Regions from separate parts of the Nitrosomonas sp. Is35 genome, predicted to be linked through region 2. Evidence: riboswitches for the same ligand, from Rfam matches in the RefSeq annotation. Region 2 holds a riboswitch; each other region holds the start of a gene.
What was found. A riboswitch is a leader RNA that binds a small molecule or an ion and turns the genes downstream of it on or off. The one in region 2 is predicted to bind cyclic di-GMP.
Positions count from the first base shown of each region.

Region 1: another riboswitch for cyclic di-GMP. It lies ahead of R2083_RS03725 (hypothetical protein); the one in region 2 lies ahead of R2083_RS06835 (FxDxF family PEP-CTERM protein).
Region 3: another riboswitch for cyclic di-GMP. It lies ahead of R2083_RS12170 (S8 family serine peptidase); the one in region 2 lies ahead of R2083_RS06835 (FxDxF family PEP-CTERM protein).
Region 4: another riboswitch for cyclic di-GMP. It lies ahead of R2083_RS12965 (hypothetical protein); the one in region 2 lies ahead of R2083_RS06835 (FxDxF family PEP-CTERM protein).

Region 1 covers NZ_JAWJZH010000001.1:830,643-834,754, forward strand. The annotation lists one part of gene R2083_RS03720 (IS5 family transposase) at 40-355, shown strand; one part of gene R2083_RS03720 (IS5 family transposase) at 355-803, shown strand; partial or broken gene R2083_RS15380 (transposase) at 1,242-1,403, shown strand; cyclic di-GMP riboswitch class I at 1,975-2,061, shown strand; gene R2083_RS03725 (hypothetical protein) at 2,167-3,513, shown strand; gene R2083_RS03730 (mannose-1-phosphate guanylyltransferase/mannose-6-phosphate isomerase) at 3,988-4,112, shown strand, end outside.
Region 2 covers NZ_JAWJZH010000001.1:1,475,787-1,479,898, reverse strand. The annotation lists gene purB (adenylosuccinate lyase) at 1-1,253, opposite strand, end outside; cyclic di-GMP riboswitch class I at 1,460-1,551, shown strand; gene R2083_RS06835 (FxDxF family PEP-CTERM protein) at 1,714-2,550, shown strand; gene R2083_RS06830 (cytochrome-c peroxidase) at 2,769-4,112, shown strand, end outside.
Region 3 covers NZ_JAWJZH010000001.1:2,585,248-2,589,359, reverse strand. The annotation lists gene R2083_RS12175 (hypothetical protein) at 1-475, shown strand, start outside; gene R2083_RS12170 (S8 family serine peptidase) at 536-2,329, opposite strand; cyclic di-GMP riboswitch class I at 2,586-2,671, opposite strand; gene R2083_RS12165 (VOC family protein) at 2,886-3,266, opposite strand; gene R2083_RS12160 (hypothetical protein) at 3,828-4,112, shown strand, end outside.
Region 4 covers NZ_JAWJZH010000001.1:2,771,518-2,775,629, reverse strand. The annotation lists gene mgtE (magnesium transporter) at 1-937, opposite strand, end outside; cyclic di-GMP riboswitch class I at 1,282-1,368, shown strand; gene R2083_RS12965 (hypothetical protein) at 1,479-2,837, shown strand; gene aroE (shikimate dehydrogenase) at 2,926-3,744, opposite strand; gene R2083_RS12955 (TonB family protein) at 3,783-4,112, opposite strand, start outside.

The DNA of each region.
Region 1 (4,112 bases), 650 kb from region 2:
AGACTAGGGCCTGTTAACGCTATTTGATATAATTTGGTGATGGAAATCACCGAAACTCAATATCAACAGATCGAGCACTGCCTGCCGCGTCAGCGTGGCAACGTCAGCCATTCCAATCTGCAAGTTCTCAATGCCATTCTTTACGTTGCCGAGCATGGCTGCAAGTGGCGAGGACTGCCCAAGCGATTCGGCAACTGGCATACCATCTATACCCGCATGAATCGCTGGGCAAAGAGTGGTGTACTGAGCCATGTATTTGGGCAACTTCAGCATCAGCAAATCATCCGTATCCGTATTGAAACTGTTTCGCTGGACAGCACCAGCATCAAAGTCCATCCCGACGGTACGGGTGCGTTAAAAAAAACGGCCCCCAATCCATCGGAAAATCTCGAGGTGGATGGACCACCAAAATTCATCTGGTTGCCGCAGATTCCAGAACAACCATAGGCTTTGCCCTCTCGCCCGGTCACGCCCACGATGCGCCAGAGGGCAGGCAGCTTTTGCTTTCCCTCGGTCCCGTCAATACGCCCACCTACCTGCTGATGGATCGTGCTTATGAGGGCGACCAAACCCGGCAACTGGCACTAGATTTGGGTTACATCCCGGTTGTTCCGCCCAAAGCAAATCGCTTGTCACCCTGGGAATACAACCGTGCCATGTACAAAAAACGCAACGAGATCGAACGATTGTTCAGAAGGCTCAAGGGATTTCGCCGCATCTTCTCCAGGTTCGATAAGCTCGATGTCGTCTTCATCTCCTTTATCCACTTCGCTCTCATCGTCGAAGCAATCAGATTGTGTTAACAGACCCTAGCTTGACTGGGTCAACTTATCGCTAAACAATTTTGAAAGAAAATCAAATGACAGGTAGATTTTTATTTTTTCTCACAGATCTAGCTGTTTAGTCCCACGGCATGCTGGGATGGAGCAACTCCACCTCTAAACCTTGAATCTATGAATTGTTCAGGTTTTCTTACAGCTTACATTAGCAAAATTACCTAATGGAAAATTCGGAACAATAACTTTTCCCAAGTTTGAGTCTGATTCTCGAAGCCACTACAGTGACATTATTTGTTAACTAATGACACGATATGTCAATGGGTTCTCGATTAGTCGTATGATATTGATTATAGGCGCTCAATTTAGTCAATCTTTTTGAGCTTACACAACCGTAAATTCCCTCTGTGTGTAGAAAAAGTTCAGTAGAATTTCGAAACCTTCTGATAACCGAGATTTACAGGATGTCAGATCGTTGCGGTACTGAAAGAAGGCACAGCTGGTATACCGGTGGTTGAGTCGTGTTGCAAGCACGGTGTTAGTTACGCCACGTACTGCCAGTGGAAGGGCAAGTACTCAGGCGTACAGGTGTCGGCGAGCTACAGCGATTACGTGGATGGAGGCTGAGAATGCCAAGCTCAAACGCATGTATGCAGTTTGGCGCTGGAGAATGCAGCGATCAGGTGCGAAGTAACCAAGCAGTTGGTGCAAGCCAGAATGCCTTTATCGGACGCTTTAACGGATTGACCGGGCTAAGGTACTTGATGCGCTCTTTTTGCCTATCTCGAGCAGGTTCAAACCATCACTGACCAGTGGCATTAATTATAACGAAAACCGTCCGCAATGAAGCATTGGGCGACACCCCGCCGGTGCAGTTCATGCCACGGTTAACCCGGGTTCCGAATCTCTATCGGACTTTGTCTACTTGATGGGGGAGCTTACGGGAGCTTACGGGAGCTTGCGGGAGGTTACGAGCTTACGACTATAGCTCGTTTTGGTGCTATACATCCTCAGAAATTTGTAAGAAATTACCGGTATTTTATTGATTTCTTGCAAACAAAACCATTACATGCGAGCGATATTCAAATTTAAATCATATCGTTATGATTTATTCAGGACTGACTGATTATCTGTGGTGGTTTTTGCGTGTCAATTCAGCGATTACTATTGGCACGGTTTATGCTGAATTAGTATCGCAACATGAAAAAGGCAAACTCTGCGAAAGCAGGGGACGCAAAGTCACTGATCTAAAGGGCAAATGCCCCAGGATGGCAGGACTGCCAGGTACGTTACTCGCTTATTTACCACGTTATATTGATGATTACCGAACGAAATAACTTTGAAGCGTATCCATGCAGTTCCATCCTTTAACTCTAAGGAGGAACATTATATGAGCACTAATAATCAAGCATTACAAGCCAGCAGTTTTTTGGCTTTAGTTATAAGGCAGTTACATGTAGAGAGAGCTAATGCTAATTGCTTTGCACGGCGTGGCGTTAACATGGTATTTATTATTATGCTATTGCTACTGACTGCATTGAGCTTTGTGACCCCGGCAGCTTATGCAGCTTCTCTGCTTTTTAAATCTAATTTAGGTTCTGGTGTTTCTCTCGGAGCGCCATATAACTTCTCAGCTCACGGAGCATATCAGATGATCAATGGCACCGATAAAGAAACCGGATATATGTGGCCGGTTTCTGCTTTGGGCTCAAATTTCTCAGGTGTGCAACTGATTACTGTCGATCCTATTACGTCTTCAACGATCGGAAATTACATTAGCAGTCAAATTCGATCGGTAACAGGACCAAAAGGTGGGGCGGTTAATGAACTTTTTCAACAAGTGAAAATAACCGGTGAATTGGGACGAGCTGGTTCACAGGCGCCGTTGTTGATTCAAAGACCATGGACGATTGGTGATGTTAAAGACTTGTATATTACTTACTGGTTTAAATATCAAGCTGATCTGGAGACACAACTGGACAATACAGTTTCATCTGCGAATTGGCGGACACAATTCTCACTCAAGACAGGGGGGTACAATAACACAGGAGAGGGTGATTATCGGATGAGCGTGACTGTAATGAAAGGAGCTGATGGCAAGCTCTACTGGATGACAAAGGGTGATAATGTGGGCGGCGTATTCCCCACCAGGGTCGATTACTGGCGTGAAGATAATCATATTGTTCCAGTGCCGATAGATAAATGGTTTAAATTTGAGGTTTACTGGCACCGGTCAAGTGGCACTGATGGACGCTTCTGGGCAGCCGTCGATGGTGAAGTGATAGCGGATTACCACGGCCCAAATATGGGTGATTATAATCTTCCTATAACCCGGATTTTTGTGAGCAATCCGTATAGTGGCGGTCATGTGTCAGTAGACAATCACATAACAGGATTGGAGATATGGAATGGTTTTCCGTGCGGTGACGGAGTGTCTTGCCTTAATTTTGATACTGTTGCTCCTACAGTGCCAGCTTCATTAGCATCAAAACTATCCAATTATGGAACTGCTTCCGGAGTTGCACTATCTTGGAGCAAGTCCTCAGATAATGTAGCTGTTGCGGGATATAAAATATATAGAAATGGGACTAATATCGGTGTAACCACTACTGCGACAAGTTTTAGAGATACTATTATGGGTAGTGCTAAAGGGGCTCTTTACAGTTATACAGTAAGAGCATTTGATGCTGCAGAAAATTTATCCGCGGCAAGCACTGCAACATTGGTAACTTATTAGTGGGATATTGATTTACCATGTGTTAAGTTAATTTCAGCAGTAAGTGCTACTTGATTTTAGATAAGTGTGTTATTTAATATCTTTTTTCAGCGATCAAATCCGCCGGAATATATTTCTGGCGGAAATTAATCGAGCTGTTTGCATTTATAGTCTTTTCAATTCGATAATTAAAGTACAAATCGTATAAAGTAGGCCATTTAGGATGTTAATTGCTGGATTCTTCCAATTTGCTGCTCAAAACAAGTATCAGCAAATCAAATTTTTGTTTAATATAATTCTTATCTCGGTTCCAGTGCTCGAATAAATTACCCAAGGATCCAGTAGAATCACAACAGTTATTAAGTCCCTATATCGAAATCTTAATGGCATAATCCACGAGAAATAAGTATATGATATATTGCAAGAGAAAAAATTTTATAAATTAATAAGTTAAATGAGTGTGAGTTAGAAAACGCTCGGTATCTTTATCCTTGAATGAATACATTAACACCTATCATCTTATCCGGTGGCTCGGGCACCCGCCTTTGGCCTCTGTCACGTGAGAAATATCCCAAGCAGTTATTGCCATTAATAAACGAGGATTCTTTGCTGCAAGCCAC
Region 2 (4,112 bases):
GCCTGCGTGATTCCCCCCTTGCCGCGCGTCAGTGCTTTTAGCTGTTCGTATGGATTGGCAACGCCATAGCGCCGCATCACGGTTTGAATCGGCTCCGCCAGGATCTCCCAGGCATTATCCAGGTCGGCAGCCAGCTGTGTCATATTCACGTCCAGTTTGTTGAGTCCTTTGAGGCACGAATCATAAGCCAGCAGCGTATGGCCTAACGCTACGCCCATATTGCGCAGCACGGTGGAATCGGTTAAATCGCGCTGCCAGCGGGATACGGGCAATTTTTCGCTCAAATGCCGCAACAAGGCATTGGCAATCCCCAGATTGCCTTCCGAGTTTTCAAAATCAATCGGATTGACTTTATGCGGCATGGTGGAAGAACCGACTTCATCCGCTTTGGTTTTTTGCTTGAAATAGCCGAGCGAAATATAGCCCCAGATATCGCGGTTCAAATCCAACAAAATGGTGTTAATCCGGGCATAGGCATCGAACAACTCGGCCATGGTATCGTGCGGCTCAATCTGCGTGGTGTAAGGATTGAATTCCAGTCCCAACTTCTCGACAAACGATTGCGCGAATTTTTCCCAGTCCAGATCCGGGTACGCGGATAAATGCGCGTTGTAATTACCCACTGCGCCATTGATTTTGCCCAGTATGGCGACAGCCGCCAATTTTTCCCTACCGCGTTGCAAGCGATACACGGTATTGGCGATCTCCTTGCCTAAAGTCGTCGGTGTTGCCGGTTGCCCGTGCGTGCGCGCCAGCATCGCCACATCCGCCAATTGGTGTGCCAATTCGATCAAGCGCGCAATGATTTTGTCGAGCGCCGGTAACATGACTTTTTCCAGACTCAGCTTCAACATCAAGCCGTGCGACAGATTATTGATATCTTCCGAAGTGCAGGCGAAATGAATAAATTCGGCCACTTTGACCACTTCCGCATTACCCGCGAGTTTTTGCTTTAACCAATATTCCACCGCCTTAACGTCATGATTGGTTGTCGCTTCTATGGCTTTAACCGCTGCCGCGTCCTCGACCGAAAAATTGGCTGTCAAATCGTCCAATTGCGCATGAGTTACCGCAGAAAAAGCTGGCACTTCCACAATCTCAGAGTCATCGCTCAATGCTCTGAGCCACGCAACCTCAACTTGCACGCGGAAACGAATCAGCGCGAATTCACTGAAATAAAATCGTAATGGCTCAACTTTGCTGTGATAACGGCCATCCAGGGGAGATAAAGCGGTAATAACGGTGGAATTCATGATATTGGCAATTTTTCAGAAGGCCGGATTTTACCATGCTTGTTGTGTGCTCAAAGCGGTTAATTTGTCTGGCAATTTCTCGATAGCATTTGGCGCAATCCCGCACCACTATTGGTGGTGTGGCAATTTGCCGCAGCGACAATTTGTCGCATTGTTTTATCAGAATTTTCCCATAAACTATAAAAACGTAATTTATTGAGACAGATACCAGACAAAGCCACGCTTGCCGCTAGACAGGCACGGAAAGCCAGCGGATCTCATTTGAATCTTACCAATGTGAGATGGCCGGGTTGCCTCCCGTGAGTATGGGGAGTAGCTGAAACAAACAGTGTGAAATTACCGCACAGGTTTCAGATCATCGCTCAAAAAGAAGCGCCGCACAGTTGTTGTTTCTTCTCAATTCTACAAGCAACCGGCAGCGCCGCAAAACCTTTAAATAGTATCGTTTTGGAGAAAAGAAATGCAATTAAAATCATATCATAAGAAAACAAGTACACTGGCTTCAGCCGTCATTATTTCGCTTGCAGCATTGGCAAGTAGCCATGTCCATGCAGCCGATGCTGTATCACCCAAAGGCTGGGTCGGCAGTGATAATGTCGTGAGTCTGGGTGAAACCATTACAGCCAATGAAAGCGGCTTGAAAAGCGCATACACAGGCAATCCAAATCTGAATTTCTCTGCTTGGGCGCATACCGGAGATTGGTTTGTTTTTCAAAATACCAATTTGGCGGATGTGAGCGTAACCGTTTCCGGAGCTGCTGGATTTGCTCCAGGTTTGACCGTGTGGGCAACCGGCGCGGCGAAATTTGATGGTGGCACCGAAGGCTTTGGTTCAGAAATCAGCGCCGCAGGATTTGGCACGCCGCACTCACTGAACGCTACCGGTGCAATCGGCGATGCAGGCACGCTGTGGATGGCCAACGGCCAAGGCGGTAATGCCATCGAAACCCTTGGATATGCAGTTTCAGGTCCGGCTGCATTCACTGCAGCCGACACAGGTTGGGGCGAAACCATTTTTACCGGCGCGCATGATGTGAGCGTAACCAACACATTTGAAAACGGGGTAACCGGCAGCACCAGTGCAAACATAGCAACGCTAACATTCAATGACTTAGCCTCAGGCTGGTACGCTGTATATGTCGGCGGCACCAACCATGCTTCAGCAGGTGGAGCGTTTGCATTGACAGTTAGCGCAGTACCGGAAGCAGAAACCTGGGCGATGCTGCTCGTGGGTCTGGGTTTAGTTGGCTGGCGTCTGAGAAGATCACCGTCAGAATCATGCGAAGCCGCAGCTTAATCATCGCATGATGTATCGATAAGCAGTTACGGAGGGTTTTTACAGAACCCTCCGTTCTTACCAAAAAAATCAATCCAGTCATAACTAAATTTCACGCAGCTTAAGCGCAGCTCGTGATGAACACAATCGTGAGCGCCTCAAACATGTAAATCGTTCTGATGTTCCATAACACACCATAGCGCACATACTGAATTGCAGGGCGCATGAGGAGTAATATCATGATAATCAATATAAAAAACACCATTATTACCTTAGTCCGGATAGCTTGCCTTACTATTTGCATCGTTTCAGTGTCGCGAGCTGATGGATTCGGGCCTATTCCCATGTCTCTGAAAGGCGCGCCGGTTCCCGAAGTACCCGGCTTACTGGATGGCCCTGATCCGATTATTATCAATAAGAACAAAGCAATCGCATTGGGCAAAGCTTTATTCTGGGATGTTAATGTGGGAAGCGACGGTATCGCTTGTGCCACTTGCCATTATCATGCGGGCGCGGACCGCCGCACAAAAAATCAAATTGCACCGGCCGGTAGAAACAGCACACTACCGAAGGAATTTTCGCTGGCAAACGACGGAACCCCTCGCGGACCGAATAGTAAACTCAAAAAGACCGATTTTCCTTTTTTCCAAACCAGCGATCCGATGAGCCCCACCGGTGAACCTATTTATGTCAACAATGACGTGGTATCGTCCTCGGGCACTTTCGGTGGCGACTATCGCGATGTCGAATGGTTTCAGGAAAAAAACGATGAATGCGAACGCAGCACCGATCCGGTATTTCATGCCGGCGCAAAAAGCACTCGCAAGGTTGAACCGCGTAATACACCAACCATCATCAATTCAGTTTTCAATTTTCGCAGTTTTTGGGACGGCCGCGCCAACAACATATTTAACGGCAGCAGCCCTTGGGGGGATCGCGACCCGGATGCCGGTGTTTGGGTGAAAAATAGCGACGGCACAGTCACCAAACAACGGTTAAGACTGATCAATTCCTCGCTTGCATCTCTAGCCGTCGCTCCTCCATTGGATAACTTTGAAATGAGTTGTCATGGCCGCACTTTCGCCGATCTGGGCCGTAAATTATTAAACCGTAAACCACTGGAACATCAACGCGTTCACTGGAACGATAGCGTTCTCGGCCCATTGGCATACAGCACCAATAATAACTTGCAGAAAGGTTTGAATACGCGTTATTACCGGTTGGTCATGGATGCATTTAATTCCAAATACTGGAAACATACCGATGTTGGTTTGTTTGGCTCTCCCTCGCCCGCCTCGGCAACGCACAATTTGCCTTACCGGCAGATAGAGGCCAACTTTGCCCTATTCTTTGCGCTTGCTATTCAAATGTATGAATCGACACTGATTTCAGACGATTCACCTTTTGACCAAAGTGCTGTTGATGAACATGGCATGCCGACTGAACTCAGCGAATCGGCGCTGCGTGGGTTGGATGTTTTTCGTGATTCACATTGCGCACTCTGCCATATTGGCCCGAACTTCACCTCATCCGCTGTCGTGACGAATGGCATTTTGCAAAAAATCAACCCGCATGCATTCGGC
Region 3 (4,112 bases), 1.1 Mb from region 2:
GACAGAAAAAAACGATATGCCGGCTGAAACAAATGGCGCTGGGCATGCGCTGCAAGTAAAAGTCGCTATGCAGGGAGGAGAGCAGACAGCGCAACCTATTTATGCCAATTTGGCTTCAGTACAGAACGGGCAGGGTGTGGTCATGGTGGATTTTGGGTTCATGGATCCGCAAACCATGCAGTTATTGAATCAAAAAATTGCTTCGGGTGAAAAGATATCGGATACGATTACTGCAAAAATGTCTTGCCGGATGGCGGTTAGTGTCGATGCAGCAAATCAGTTGTCGCAGCAATTGAATCAATTATTGGGTTTGAGTCCCAATGTTCATAAACCGGCAGTACAGCAAAAAAGGGTTGAACAATCTGAATCCGTGGTTACAAAATCGGATACCGATGCGATACCCAAGGAAGAAAGCGATAAACAAGAAAGTGGAAAAGGCGGTTTCCGGTTTCCTTGGTCCAAGAAGACACACTAGCGCTAAAAAACGACCCCCCAGATGATTATGGGGGATCATTAATTCATCCGTTGCGTGCTTCTATTTGACGTTCACGGCTACATAAGCCGAAGAAGAGTTTCCAGCTGCATCTTTTGCGATTGCCTGGATGGTGTGTGATCCCGCTTTCACTTTCTTGGAGCGGGTACTCCAACTATACGATAAGGTGCTTCCAGTACCTGTGGTAACTTGTACGCCATCGATGTAAATGTATTGCTTAATGCCGGCCGGACCACTGTTGTCAGATGCACTGGTGCTGATGGTGACGGTTCCGGTGACGCTGCCTGCAACGGGGTTTACGATGGTAACTGCTGGAGCTTGTGTGTCCACACTGGGTGTCACGATCGAATTGCTAACATTGACCGAGATGTTGGTGGTGCTCAAGTTTCCGGTTGTGTCATAGGCGCGCGCTTCAACTTTTGCGGTTCCATTCGGTGCTCCTGCCGTATCCCAACTAAACGCGAATGGGGATGAAGTGTCCGTGGCTATATTAGTATTGTTGATCCACAGTTCTACGCGCGCCACGCCGGTATTATCGGTTGCATCGACATCGACAGGAATCAACCCGGAAACAGTGGCACCGCCGAGTGGATCGATGATGAAGATTGCAGGAGCTGTCGAGTCGATTTTGGGCGTTGCATTTTTTGCAGCCAGTACCGCAGCAGCGGCATTAACTCGGCCATAACCGAAATAGACATCCTTACCAGCTGCGCCGAGATCAACGGCTGTGGAGAAAAGCAGATTTTCGATGTCAACGCTGCCCAATTGTGGATTGGCAGACATCATGAGTGCGATAACGCCAGCAGTTAATGGGCTTGAGAAAGAAGTACCGGCTACCGGCATATAATCGCCGCCAAGCCGGGTGCTATAGAAATTTTGCCCTGGCGCCGCTAGTGAAACGTAATCACCATAGCTCGAAAAATTTGCTTTATTATCGTATAAATCAGTGGCTGCTATTGCTAGCATGCTCGTAGTGACCGTGAAGCTTTCCAGTGTTCCGGTATTTCCGGCGCTAACCGTTACCAAACCTCCTTTATCTTTCATATATTGTGCTGCATTTCGAATGGATAGATTGCTAGAAAGTCCTTCAAAACTGGCATTAGCTACACGTGCTCCGTGATCCGCCGCATAGATCAGGGCTTGAGATATCGTGCTAGAGTAACCTATGCCATTCAAGTCAGTTATTCTGAGGGGCATGATCATAGATTGACCGGCGATTGCTGCTATACCAACGCTGTTGTTGGTTGCTGCCGCAGCAGTACCAGCGACAGCGGTTCCATGGCCTAGCACATCCGAGAAGTTTGAGTTGTTATCATAAAAATTCCAGCCCGATACTAGTTTTGAGGCAAGATCAGGGTGTGTGTTATCAATCCCAGTATCTAGGATTGCGATGGTAATACCGCTGCCTTGAGTAATATCCCATGCAGCTGGTGACCCAATTATGGGGTGCTGCCATGCATTGGTATACATTGGATCATTGGGAACAAAAGCCGGGGTAACGGCGTGATCAAGATCAGCAAACTTAAGGTGCGGATGGCGCTGAAGCGTGGCAACGATGCCTTCTTCAGAATATTCCGGTACATCAACGATATACAATTCGCTTTGTCCAATTTTTCTGGCCTTGCCTTCATGATCTTTCAGAATATTTGCAAAAGCTTGTGCAGGAAGACCGGCACGTGGCACTACCAGAATCCGACCTTTCGCCCATTCTTTTGTAGTGTTGCTTTTAAAATGCACACTTTGGGCTGATGCAGTGCTAGAGCGATTGTCTATGGCGTGATCATTTGCTTGTTCTGGTGGTGAAGCATTTAAAGTAACAGATAATGATGCTGTCAAAAGAAATATTCCAATCTGAGAAGTAGCTGTGACTGTGCGTTTCGTTAGGCTGGGTCTATGGGTACTTAGAAAATGTGATTGGTGGCTGTGAGGTAGTGATGAAGGTATGGTTTGTAGGGATTGTTTGTTACTTCCCATGGATTATTCCTCTAAAAATCAGGGAAGACTTTGGAGAGAAGCTGCTAAATGTAGTCATGTGTTATATGCTTATCCACTCTTGACTAGATCTGATATTGTGTTTTAGCAAACAATATAATCTGGCAGTCATGCTATCCTAAGGCGTTTGCCCTGTAGACCTAGACTTTGCGCCCCCCGCTTTCGCGAGGTTTGCCCTTTTCAAATGATTCGAGACGTGCAGAAAATTAATGATTCTTCTGCAAGATTTCGTTTTCTGTTTTCGGTTTATAGAGAGAATACTTTAGGGAGTATTTCTAAGGTGGGCGAATAAAGGTGGTTAAATTGCGCCGGGGTACATAACAAATAATTCAATTTAATCCGGTTTGATGCCCCGCTGCATGTGGCGGGGTTTTTTTATTGCGGTTGAGAGAAACGGAAGTTATTGCATTGAATGCAAGCCGATCATGTTGCCTTCGGTGTCCCGGATCAAAGCGATAAAGCCATAGGGGCCGATGGGCATTTTTTCACGGATCAAATGCCCTCCCGCAGAGGCTGCACGAGCAGCCTCAACAGCACAATCCGCACAGGAAAAATAGACCAGCACAGCATTTCCGCCGGATGGCCCGTCTGCCATTTTGACCAGCGCGCCGGATGCGCCCATTTGACCTTTCAGCATGGGAAAACTCCACAGCTCAACCGGCATGCCCGCAGGACTATCCAGTTGTTCCAGCTTTGTTTGGAACACCGATTCATAAAAACGCTTGGCGCGCTCCATATCCTGCACGTAAATTTCAAACCAGCCTACGGGATTATTGTTCATATGCATTTCTCCTTTGAGTACTTAAGTTTCGAATGGATTGTTAGCTTAACCAAGGCTTGAATATTCTCGATCTTGATTCTCTATTGGGTATCCAAACGTTCAATCAATCGGATTGGCATTGAACAAGATTACCACTGACCTATCTAAATGTAGAACATTTACTTGTTGAGTTATTTTAGTGTTTTTTATGCTGTTTTTCCTTCCTGAACTATTCCCGAGTAAAAAAGTCAGATATTTTGTTGGCTTTCATTTTTGATTATGATAAAATTTATCATCCATTGAAAAAGGTCTTATATTTCATGACCTTGAATGGATTGTGGTTAATGATAACTACAACGGGAACTGTGGCTTTGATTGGTAAAACGCACTATTTTCCTTACCAAGAAACTATAGTTTTTTTCTGATTAATAAATTTAATGGAGGAGAGAAATATGATCACAAGTGTCGTGATTTTTTCAACAAACGCCCGAGCGCGGAGGGTTTCTATGATGTCGAGTGCAATGGCATTGCAGTCATACACAAAAGTTTTCCCAACCTACACTGAACCTTGGAGGAGTTAAAATGACATTATTGATATATGATTGGAAAAAATCCATCAAAAAAGCACTGAAATTATTTTCACTATTCTTAACAATTTCCATCTTATCCGCTTGCGCACAAATGAGTTCCGTCGCTGCGCCGGTCGGAATTTCCAATAATGATCATGATGCTCTAGTCAAGTATTATGAGGATATAGGGAGAGAAACCAAAGCAAGGTTGCGGGAGAATAAAAAAGTTCTCAAGGAGTATGAAGCGCATCCTTATTACTTTGGTAGACAAGGACTAGAAGCTCAATCGCATGCAAAA
Region 4 (4,112 bases), 1.3 Mb from region 2:
CGCTTTTTAACACCGGCGCGAAAAGATCCTCTTCTTCGCTCAAACCGGCCAGATTCAGCGCTTCGTTCTCGGCTTTGTCGCGGATGAAATCGATGACGGTGTTGACGGTGACGCGGCCCAGCAGTTTGTCGTTTTCATCCACCACGGAAGCGGAAACCAGGTCGTAGCGCTCGAACGCATTGGCCGCTTGCTGAGCGACATCGTCCGGTTGCAGTTTGATGATTTCGTTGGTCATGACATCGGCAACCAAGGTGTCCGGATCGCTGACGAGCAGGCGGTTGATCAGCAACACGCCTTTCAATTGTTCATTCCGGTCGACCACGAAGAGCTGGTCGGTATGATCGGGCATTTCGTCCAGCATGCGCAGGTAGCGCAACACCACCTCCATGCGGACATCTTCGCGGATCGTGATGACATCGAAATCCATCAAGGCGCCGACGGAATCTTCCGGGTACGACATGGCGGCGCGTAGTTGTTCGCGTTCTTCCACGGGGAGCGAGCGGAAAACGTCGTCCATGACTTCCTGCGGCAAATCGGGCGCAAGGTCGGCGATTTCGTCGGCATCGAGATATTCCGTCGCCGCGACCAGTTCCTGATTGTGCATGTCGGTAATCAGCGAGGCACGGACGGCATCGGAGGTTTCCAGCAGCACTTCCCCGTCCCGGTCGGTTTTGACCATGCTCCAGATCAGCAACCGGTCTTCCAGCGGCAGCGCTTCGAGGATCAGCGCGATGTCGGCGGGATGGAGCTGATCCAGGAAAGCTTGCAGCTCGGACAGATTTTGTTTCTGCACCGTCGATTCAGCCAGCGATTCATCCGGCGCATCCTGCAGATTCACCAGACCTTCGACCAGCTTGTATTTGCGTAACAGAAACGTGACCTGCTGCAGCGGCGTCGGTGAATTGTCCTGATCGTTGTTGTTGTCCGTTTCTGTCATAACAGGTTTGCGCTAGTGAGGCAGCTTTCTCGTTGGGAATAAATTCAGCCTGCTTATACGCTGAATAGTTTGCAATTTGATGACCGGGAAGTATAACCGTCCGTGCTATGTCAGCACCAACAAAATATTGGACGGCTAACCGGGGTCGTTCCACTTTTTTGTATTTTTACTATGCGGCGCTGACCGTTCTTGTCGCCAGCTGACAAGAAACGTCACCTACTCTTTGCTTGATTCCTGCGTGCCCATGATAAGAATACATTTAATGTATTTGTTAATTGTATTTTCATTAATTGTCGACCGGCAAATTCTTGATTGGCACAGTTCCTGCTTATAGATGGTTCGTAGTATGAAAAAGGCAAACCCTGCGAAAGCAGGGGACGCAAAGTCACTGATCTAACGGGCCAATGCCCCAGGATGGCAGGACTGCCAGATAGCTCTTGTCTTGATCACCGCAATGATTCGACAAGTATCGAACGAAGTAATGTTGATACAAGCATATCCACGCAGTTCCGTCCTTTTAACGTTAAGGAGGAACCCTAATATGAATTTCAATCATCAGAAACGACAAACTGCCAATCCGCTGGCAACGGATGACGCAACAGAGTTAATGAGAAACGCCGGAACAAGTTACATGACCAAGCTGAGTGCTGGTGTAGTGCTCATGATGCTGGTATTGGCGGCTGCTCCCGTCACCCATGCGGCCGGTCTGCTGTTTAAATCTAACTTTGGCGCGGGTATATCGCTTGGAGCACCCTATGGCTTTGCTACTAAAGGGGCTTATCAGGATATTATAGGTACAGATAAAGAAACTGGTTATAGCTGGCCGGTCTCTGCTCTAGGTGCAAATTTCTCGGGTGTGCAACTGATTACTGTCGATCCTATTACTTCTACGACGATCGGAGATTACATCAGTGGTGAAATCAGATCAGTAGCTGGGCCAAAAGGGGAAGCGGTTAATGAGCTTTTTCAACAAGTGAAAATAACCGGCGAGTTGGGACGAGCTGGTTCACAGGCGCCACTGCTGATTAGAAGACCATGGACGATAGGTGATGTGAATGATTTGTACATTACTTACTGGTTTAAGTATCAGGCTAATTTGGAAACGCAGCTGGATAATACGGTTTCGTCCGCGAATTGGCGGTCACAATTCACACTCAAAACTGGGGGATACAATAACACTGGAGAAGGTGATTATCGAATGAGTGTGACTGTGATGAAAGGAACTGATGACAAACTCTATTGGTTAACAAAGGGTGATAATTTGGGTGGCGTATTCCCCACCAGGGTCGACTACTGGAGTGAAGAAAATCATGTTGTGCCAGTGCCGATAGATAAATGGTTTAAATTTGAAGTTTACTGGCACCGGTCAAGTGGCACTGATGGACGCTTCTGGGCAGCGGTCGATGGCGAAGTGATAGCGGATTACCACGGGCCAAATATGGGTGATTACAATCTTCCTATAACCCGGATTTTTGTGAGCAATCCGTATAGTGGCGGTCATGTGTCAGTGGATAATCACATCACCGGATTGGAGATATGGAATGACTTCCCTTGTGGCGATGGAGTGTCTTGCTTCAGCGCGGATTCTGTTGCTCCGACTGTGCCCTCTTCACTTCTGGCGGCATTAAAATCGACTACAACCACGACGAAGGTAAAAGGTAAGACAAGAACTATTTCCTCTGCATCGGTTTCGCTATCCTGGAATGCATCCTCCGATAATATCGCTGTTGCGGGGTATTACATCTACAGGAATGGAACAAAAATTGCAGTTAGTACTTCAACGAGTTATTCAGATTCACTTGGAAATGCTACTGGGTCTATTTATAGTTACACAGTGAAGGCTTTCGATGCGATGGGTAATATATCGACAGCCAGCAATGTAGCTTCGATTGTTTATTAGAGATTTTGCATGGTGATTACGTTTGCCGATCAGGTGCGTAATCACCGTATTTCTTGGATTATTAGGTCTGCATGCTTGGTGAACTGAATCAAATTAATAATTTCAACTGTGCAATGACGGGTTTTGTCTGAGGCCTGATCCCGCGCCATATAAAGAAAGACTCGGCCGCTTGTTCAACCAACATACCAATTCCATCGGTTATCTGTTGCGCGCCATGTTGCAGGGCGAATTTGAGAAAAGGAGTTGGTTCATGCTGATACATCATGTCGTAGGCGAAAGTCGCCTTTGCAAATACATTAGCGGGTAATTCAGGCAGTGCATTGTGCAGGCTGGCGGAAGTAGCATTGATGATGATGTCAAAATGCTCATCGGCGAAAAACATAAAATCGCCTGCGGCAATGTTGCCATAAGTGTTGAACTGTTTCCGTAGCGCTGCTGCTTTTTCAGGGGTACGGTTAGCGATTGCCAGCAGCGAGGGCATATGCTGCAGCAACGGTAGGATGACGCCCTGTGCGGCACCACCCGCGCCCAGGAGCAGTATGCGTTTTCTCGCGATGGGAATTCCCAGATTGGATTCGATGTCGCGCACTAGCCCGATGCCATCGGTGTTGTCACCGAGAATTTCGCCGTTTTCAAATTTAAGTGTATTGACGGCCTGTGCGATGCTTGCTCGTTCGGTTAAACGGGTCGCCAGTTGATAGGCTTCCAGCTTAAATGGCACGGTGACATTCAATCCCTTTCCGCCTCGTTGGTGGAAGTCTTGCACGGTTGCCTGAAAACCATCCAGCGGTGCTAGCAAGGCCACATACTGCATGGCCTGGTTCGTTTGTTGTGCAAAGGCGGTATGGATCAACGGTGACTTGCTATGTGAGACAGGGTTGCCGATTACGGCATAAGAATCAAGCATGGCTGGTATCTCTGATTAAATTTCCTAAGACTCAACAATTATTGACTCAGTAACATATCGGAAGCTGCGAATACCCAGGTACGGGTGATGTGCAAAATATCCGTGTCCTGGCTTATATCCGGTGGAAAGGGCGCGAATCCATTTTGCCCGGCGAGTTTAACGATATTGACAGCCGCTTCGTCGAGGATTTTTTCTCCGGATGAGCGATTGATTTCAATCGATTCCAGACTGCCATCGGCGCGGATACCGACGGTCAGTTGCAGGTTGCCATAGAGCTTTTCTTTTCTGGCGGCTTCCGGGTAATTCAAATTACCGATACGTTCGACTTTAATACGCCAGTCCTCAACGTAGCGGGCGAATCGGTACTC